DNA from 3 places in the Tessaracoccus palaemonis genome. Region 3 is predicted to be linked to each of the others. Evidence: riboswitches for the same ligand, from Rfam matches in the RefSeq annotation. Region 3 holds a riboswitch; each other region holds the start of a gene.
The links. A riboswitch is a leader RNA that binds a small molecule or an ion and turns the genes downstream of it on or off. The one in region 3 is predicted to bind cobalamin.

Region 1 (2,257 bases), 420 kb from region 3:
TGCGGCGCGCCGGTAGTGGACGGCGGTGTCCTCCAGCGCCTCGCTGGCGGAGTCGACGACCAGCGCGTCGGGGCGGGCGCCGGCCACGATGCCGGGGTGGACGAGGCTGGAGGCCCAGATGACGATGTCCGCCTGCGCGATGGCGCGGGCGCCGCGCACCGTGATGAGGTCGTCGGCGCCGGGGCCGGCTCCCACGAAGATGACCTTGCCGCGCTTCACAGCCTGCCTCCTGTCTCCTGACCGTCCCGCCTCGCGGGGACGATCACCGTGCTGAAATACCCGACCTTCCGGTCGGCCTCGAGCCTGTCGAGGCCGAACAGCTCCTGCTGCTCCAGGCCGACGTTGATGCCGACGACGGCGTCGCGGCCGCGCTCCCTGAGCTGGCCCGCGACCTCGGGCATCCGCCGTCCGCCCTTGTAGGCGACGACGGTGTCGACGGTGTCGAGGACCCGCCCGAGCACGTCGAGCCCGGCGGTGACGGGCACCAGCGCCAGGGTCTCGGTGCCCTCGACCAGGGGGGTGCGGGACTCGGCGGCCAGCGCCTGCATGGCGGTGATGCCCGGCACGACCTCGATGGCGAGGTCCTCGACGCGGTCGGCGACGTAGGCGGCCAGGTACGAGAAGGTCGAGTAGACGCTGGGATCGCCGACGGTGGCGAAGGCGACGGTGCGGGCGCCACGCGCGTACGCGGCGAGCGCGGCGTCGGCGGAGGTCTGCCAGGCCTCGCGGCGACGGTCGGTGACGCCGCTGCGGTCGGCCATGCTGAACGGCACGCGGACGACCGCGTGCGCGACCTCCGGAGCCGCCGAGACGACGATCTGCTCCGCGCGGCCGGGGCCGTCTCCCGAGACCTCAGTAGCGGGCACCAGGATGGCGTCGGCGGCGCACAGCGCCGAGATGGCCTTGACGGTGATGAGGTCCGGGTCGCCCGGGCCGACGCCGATGCCGATGAGGCGCGGGCGCATGTGCGTGAGCGGCATGTGTGCCAGCCTTCCTGGGTCTCTCGCCCTCAGTGATGGCGCATGCGGGCGAGTGCCTGACTCCCGCGCTCGCGCGCGGTCACAGTGGCGGGACCGTCCCGGACTCACACCGGGTTCCTCGGCACCTCATGCTGGTGTTGGGGCCAGTCTGGCACTGGCCCGCGGGTCACGCCCAGCCGGGGTCTCTCAACGGGCGAGCCCGAGCAGGGCGTCGACGTCGATCCGCGCCTCGATGGCGTCCGCGGTCGTGTCGATCATCGTCTCGCGCAGCCCGGCGAAGCCCACCCCGGCCTCCCGGGGGGTCCAGTCGCGGCCCGCCTCACGGGCGGCGGCGACGAGCCAGGCGCGGCGGAAGTCGTCGCACTCGAAGGCCCCGTGCCACATGGTCCCCCAGACGGTGCCCCCGTGCACCCCGCCGAGGAAGTCCTCGTGGCCGGGGTCGATCACGGGCCGCCCGTGGTGGATGGTGTAGCCGTCCACGGGGATGCCCCGCCAGGAGCCGGACGGCGTGCCGAGCACCTTGTCGGCGTGGAAGACGACGTCGACGGGCAGCGCGCCGAGGCCGTCGGCGATCCCGTCGCCCTCGACGGGGTCGTCGATGGTCCGGGCGAGCATCTGGAACCCGCCGCAGATCCCGAGCACCGGCCGGCCGGCCGCGACCCGGGCCGCGATGACGTCGGCGATGCCGGTCGACCGCAGCCAGGCCAGGTCGCCCAGCGTGGAGCGGGAGCCGGGCAGCACCACGATGTCGGCTCTCTCGACCTCGCGCGGGTCGACGGTGACGACCACGTCGACGCCCGGCTCCTGGGCCAGCGCGTCGACGTCGGTGGCGTTGGAGATGCGCGGCAGCCGGACTGCGGCGACGGTCAGGTCGTCCGGGGTCGTGGCCGCGGCGTCGTGGCGCCAGCGGCCGACCTCGAGGGCGTCCTCCCCGTCGATCCAGACCCCCTCCAGCCAGGGCAGGGTGCCGAAGTCCGCCAGGCCGGTGCGCCGGCTGATCTCCTCGAGGCCGGGCGCGAGGATGGACTCGTCCCCGCGGAACTTGTTGATGATGTAGCCGGCGAGCAGCGCGCGGTCAGCGTCGTCGAGGAGGCCCCAGGTGCCGAAGATGGAGGCGAGCACCCCCCCGCGGTCGATGTCGCCGATGAGCGCGACGGGCAGGTCGAACTGCCGGGCCAGGCCCATGTTCGTGTAGTCCCCGACCCTGAGATTGATCTCCGCCGGCGACCCGGCGCCCTCGCAGATGACGAGCTCATGCTCGCGGGCCAGCTCCTCGT
Region 2 (2,257 bases), 430 kb from region 3:
TGCTCGCGGCCGGGGCGCGGGTCACGCTCGTCTCCCCGACGGCCACTGGGGCGCTGGCGGCCCTCGCGGCCGCGGGGGACATCGCGTGGGAGCGCCGTGAGTTCGCGGAGGGCGACCTTGAGGGCGCCTGGTACGTGCTGGCCGACACCGACGATCCGGGCGTCAACGCCCGCGTCGTGGCCGAGGCGGAGCGGCGCCACACCTTCTGCGTGCGCGCCGACGACGCGGTGCAGGGCACCGCGTACACGGCCGCGTCGCGGGGCGTCGGGCACCTGACGGTGGCGGTCGTCGGCGACCGCAACCCGCGTCGCTCCCGGCACGTGCTCGAGGCCATCGTGGGCTCCGAGGACGTGCGGCAGGCGATCGCGGAGCCCGTCGGGCGGTCCTGAGAGTCCCTCAGTCCTGCCGGGAGGTGTTGGTCAGCTCGTCGGTGCTCGCGATGGCGTTGACCGCGGCGACCGTCATGGCGCTGCCGCCACGGCGACCGCGCACGACGAGGTACTCGAGGGCGAGCGGGGACCCGATCAGGGCCTCCTTCGACTCGGCGGCGCCCACGAAGCCGACGGGGATGCCGATCACCGCGGCCGGTCGGGCGCCGGTCTCGGCGACGACCTCCAGCAGCCGGAACAGCGCCGTCGGGGCGTTGCCGATGGCGACGACGGCCCCGTCGAGCCGGGGGGCCCACGCGTCGACGGCGGCCATGGTCTTGGTGATGCCGCGGTAGGCGGCGTCGCGGGCGATCGCCTCGTCCTTGATGTGGCAGATGACCTCGTTGCGCGCCGGCAGCCGCGACGAGATGATGCCGGTCGCCACCATCGAGGAGTCGCACAGGATGGGGGCCCCGGCTCGGAGGGCGGCGTTGGCCGCCGCGACGACGCCTGGGGTGAAGGCGACGTCGTCGGCGATCGAGGGGTCGCCGGCGGCGTGCACCATGCGCACGACGGCGCGGCTCACGTCGGCGGGGAAGCGGGTCAGATCGGTCTCGGCGCGGATGATCCGGAAGGACTCCTCGTAGATCTCGGAGCCGGTGCGCAGGTAGGGGTTCGACACGTGCGCCACCCTAGAACACGCTTAACCCACCCCGCCTTGCGGGCCGCATTACGACGTGCTGTAGTTGGTTCCACAACCACAGAATCGTTCGGAAGAGACGCCAGGAACCCGGGGATGATCCGGGACGGTCGCGCCACTGTGAGCCGCCCCACGGGGCGGAAGTCAGGAACTGGCCTTCTCCGAGCCTTGACCGCCGGGACGCGTAATCCCGGACAAAGGAGTTCGGCGATGCATATCGCTGAGGGATTCCTCCCTCCCCTCGAATGCGCGGTGTGGTACGCCGCGTCTGCCCCCTTCGTCGTGCACGGCGCCCGCGCCGTGATCCGCAAGGCCAAGGAATCGCCGGAGAACAAGCTGCTGCTCGCGGCCGCCGGCGCCTTCACCTTCGTCCTGTCCGCCATCAAGCTCCCGTCCGTGACCGGCTCGTCGTCGCACCCGACGGGCACCGGAGCCGGAGCCGTGCTCTTCGGGCCTCCCGTGATGGCCTTCCTCGGCACCATCGTCCTGCTGTTCCAGGCGCTGCTGCTGGCGCACGGCGGCATCACCACGCTGGGCGCCAACGTGTTCTCCATGGCGATCGCCGGCCCGTGGGCGGGCTACGCGTGCTGGAAGCTCGTGAAGAAGTTCGGCGGCCCCATGTGGCTGGGTGTCTTCCTCGCGTTCTTCTTCGCCGACCTGGTCACCTACGTCGTCACCAGCTTCCAGCTGGCCATCGCGTACCCGGACGAGGTCACCGGACTCCTCGGGGCCGCGGCCAAGTTCCTGGGCATCTTCGCCGTCACGCAGATCCCGCTGGCCGTCGCTGAGGGAGTCCTCGGCATCCTGCTCTTCGGATTCTTCGCGCGTGTCGCGCCCGACCAGATGATCCGCCTGGGCGTCATGCCCCAGACCGAGAAGGCGGCCGCTCATGTTTAAGCGCAAGGACTGGTTCATCGGCCTGGCCCTGCTGGCCGTGATCGTCGTCATCTTCGTGTTCAGTTTCGCGATGGCCCCGCAGCCCGCCGAAGGCGAGGAAGGGTTCGTCGGGACCGACTCCGTCGTCACCGAGGTGCTGGAGGAGCACGGCGTCGAGCCGTGGTTCAGCCCGATCTGGGAGCCCGGCTCCGGCGAGATCGAGTCCGGCCTCTTCGCCATCCAGGCCGCCCTCGGCGCCGGCATCGTCGGCTTCGTGCTGGGCAACTTCCGCGGTCGCGCCGTCAAGGCGAAG
Region 3 (2,257 bases):
TGCCCGTCGGTGACGGTGAAGGCCCCGGCGCCGACGTCGGCGGTGGTGTTGTCGACGGTGTACATCCAGCCGGACATGCCGTTGAAGTCGAACGCCCCCAGGGAGCCGTCGCCGTTGGAGGCGCCGAGCTCGAAGCCGTCCTGCTCGGTGATGTAGGAGGGGACCGTCGGGGTGAAGGAGTCGTCGACGCCGATCGTCTGGAGGTAGAAGCCGGAGTCGGTGGCCGTGCCGCCGTATTCCGCGTCGATGTCCGCCGCCTCCAGGGCATCGAGGGTGGCCTCTGCGGCCGTGGCGCCGTCGGCGACGGTGACCTTGACGGGCTCGACGAAGTAGCCCTGCCCAAGGTTGTAGCCCTCGACCGTGACGTAGACGCTGACGTCGTCGGCGGCCCAGGAATAGGCGGGGGCGATGCCCAGGAGCAGCGCCACCGCGGCCAGCATTGACCAGATCGTCCTCGATCTGTGCCGGGAACCTGCGGCCCGGTGTGTGTCCAACATGGTTGACAGTGCCTCTCCCGCGGTATGCACGGAGGCGGCTGCCTGCCCGTTGCGGATCCGCGACAACGAAAAAGGTGAAGAGAATGCGGCCAGGCATTCCGACTTCGCCAGTTGGCGTCACGGCTGCGGGTCAGTGCCGGATTCACACCGGCTTCCCCTGGGGCGCACCCAGAGCGGTTGCTCACACGCAACCTAACAGAGCCGTCCGCTGTTGCGCATCCCCCAGTTTCCGCCGCGCAGTTTGCGTGGATCGGCTCCGGCAAGGGGAAGCGGGTGTTATGTTGTGCGTAGTCAGGAGAGGGAAAGCCGGTGTGAATCCGGCGCTGACCCGCAACCGTGAGGACGTCGAGGCGTCCGAGCCGGACCACCTGTCCCGACGTTTCCGCCAAGTACTACATCCGTCGCGGACTGCGGATGGGCCAGCGCTCCTCTCGCGCCGCCTGCACGCGCAGCCTCGTGACTGAGAGGTTTCGCCCCATGTCTTTCATCAGACGATTGTTCCTGCCACTGCTCACGGCGGTGGCGGTTCTCTTCGGTTCCGTCCTCGTCGCGGCCCCCGCCCGTGCCGACGAGGTCATCTCCGACCAGGCCTCCATCACCAAGGCTGCCGACTGGATCGCCCAGCAGTGGGCCGACGGCACCTACACGACCGGCGACGCCGGCCTGCTGGCCGACGGCATCATGGCGCTGGCCTCCGCCCGCCAGCACCACGACACGATGGAGGAGATGGTCGCAGGCCTGGAGCAGGTCGGCCCCACCTACGTCATCAATCGCGCCGACGCCCTGGCCAAGGTCATCCTGACGGCCGACATCGCCGGCGTCGAGGACCCGGCCCACTTCTTCGGCCCCGACCGTGACCTCGTCCAGGAGCTCATCGACTACGTCAACGCCAAGAAGGCCCCGCAGGCCTGGGGCGGCTACCTGGCGACCATCGCCCTGTCCAGGCTCGGCAGGCTCGACGACGTGTCGGATGAGGGCATGACCTACCTCATGTCCCGAATGATCATCACCAAGGACGGCGGCTTCGGCTGGTACGCGGCCGCACCCACCGGCGACCCGGACTACACCGGCATCGGCATCTCGGCCATGCTCCTGCTCAGCCGGGACGACGAGGTGGCTGCCAGGTACCGCGAGGAGGCCGCGACGAAGCTGGCCAGCGGCATCGCCTGGACCGAGAACGCCGCCAACCGGTTCACGAACGACGACGGCGACTACTTCTGGATGGCGAGCTTCGGCGGCGCCGACGGCGCCTCGTCGAACTCGACCGGCATGGTCGCCTCCGCGCTGGCCGAGGCCGGCGTGAACATCGAGTCGCCGAAGCGGGCGATGAAGAAGGAGCAGGCCGCCACCGACTCGGGCGCGGCCTGGTCCAACACCCGCATGGGCACCCGCGACGACATCCGCGCCACCGTGCAGGCCATCTTCGCCATCACCGGCGCCGGGTACGCCACGGCGGACTGGGACGATTACAAGCGGGACATCACCGTCGGCACGGCGGAGATCTCCGGCACCGCGAAGGTGGGGGAGAAGCTCACCGTCACGTCCACCGGCTGGGAGCCTGCCGACGTCACGCTGTCCTACGCCTGGTTCCGCGACGGCGCGCAGCTGCCCGGCATCGACACGGCCAGCTACACCGTTTCCAAGTACAACATCGGCAAGAAGATGACCGTGAAGGTCACCGCGTCCGCCGACGGCTACGCCGATGCGAGCGTCACGACGGCCCCGACGGCAACCGTCGTCGGGATGACCCTGAAGACGGC

Region 1: another riboswitch for cobalamin. It lies ahead of cobI (precorrin-2 C(20)-methyltransferase); the one in region 3 lies ahead of KDB89_RS03840 (hypothetical protein).
Region 2: another riboswitch for cobalamin. It lies ahead of KDB89_RS05840 (energy-coupling factor ABC transporter permease); the one in region 3 lies ahead of KDB89_RS03840 (hypothetical protein).

The regions. Positions count from the first base shown of each region.
Region 1 covers NZ_CP079216.1:1,292,800-1,295,056, reverse strand. Annotated here, with positions in the region: gene cobM (precorrin-4 C(11)-methyltransferase) at 1-219, opposite strand, end outside; gene cobI (precorrin-2 C(20)-methyltransferase) at 216-980, opposite strand; cobalamin riboswitch at 1,011-1,143, opposite strand; gene KDB89_RS05810 (cobyric acid synthase) at 1,167-2,257, opposite strand, start outside.
Region 2 covers NZ_CP079216.1:1,298,905-1,301,161, forward strand. Annotated here, with positions in the region: gene KDB89_RS05830 (CbiX/SirB N-terminal domain-containing protein) at 1-389, shown strand, start outside; gene KDB89_RS05835 (precorrin-8X methylmutase) at 397-1,050, opposite strand; cobalamin riboswitch at 1,099-1,242, shown strand; gene KDB89_RS05840 (energy-coupling factor ABC transporter permease) at 1,279-1,965, shown strand; gene KDB89_RS05845 (energy-coupling factor ABC transporter substrate-binding protein) at 1,958-2,257, shown strand, end outside.
Region 3 covers NZ_CP079216.1:868,942-871,198, forward strand. Annotated here, with positions in the region: gene KDB89_RS03835 (DUF4430 domain-containing protein) at 1-428, opposite strand, end outside; cobalamin riboswitch at 569-712, opposite strand; cobalamin riboswitch at 755-888, shown strand; gene KDB89_RS03840 (hypothetical protein) at 975-2,257, shown strand, end outside.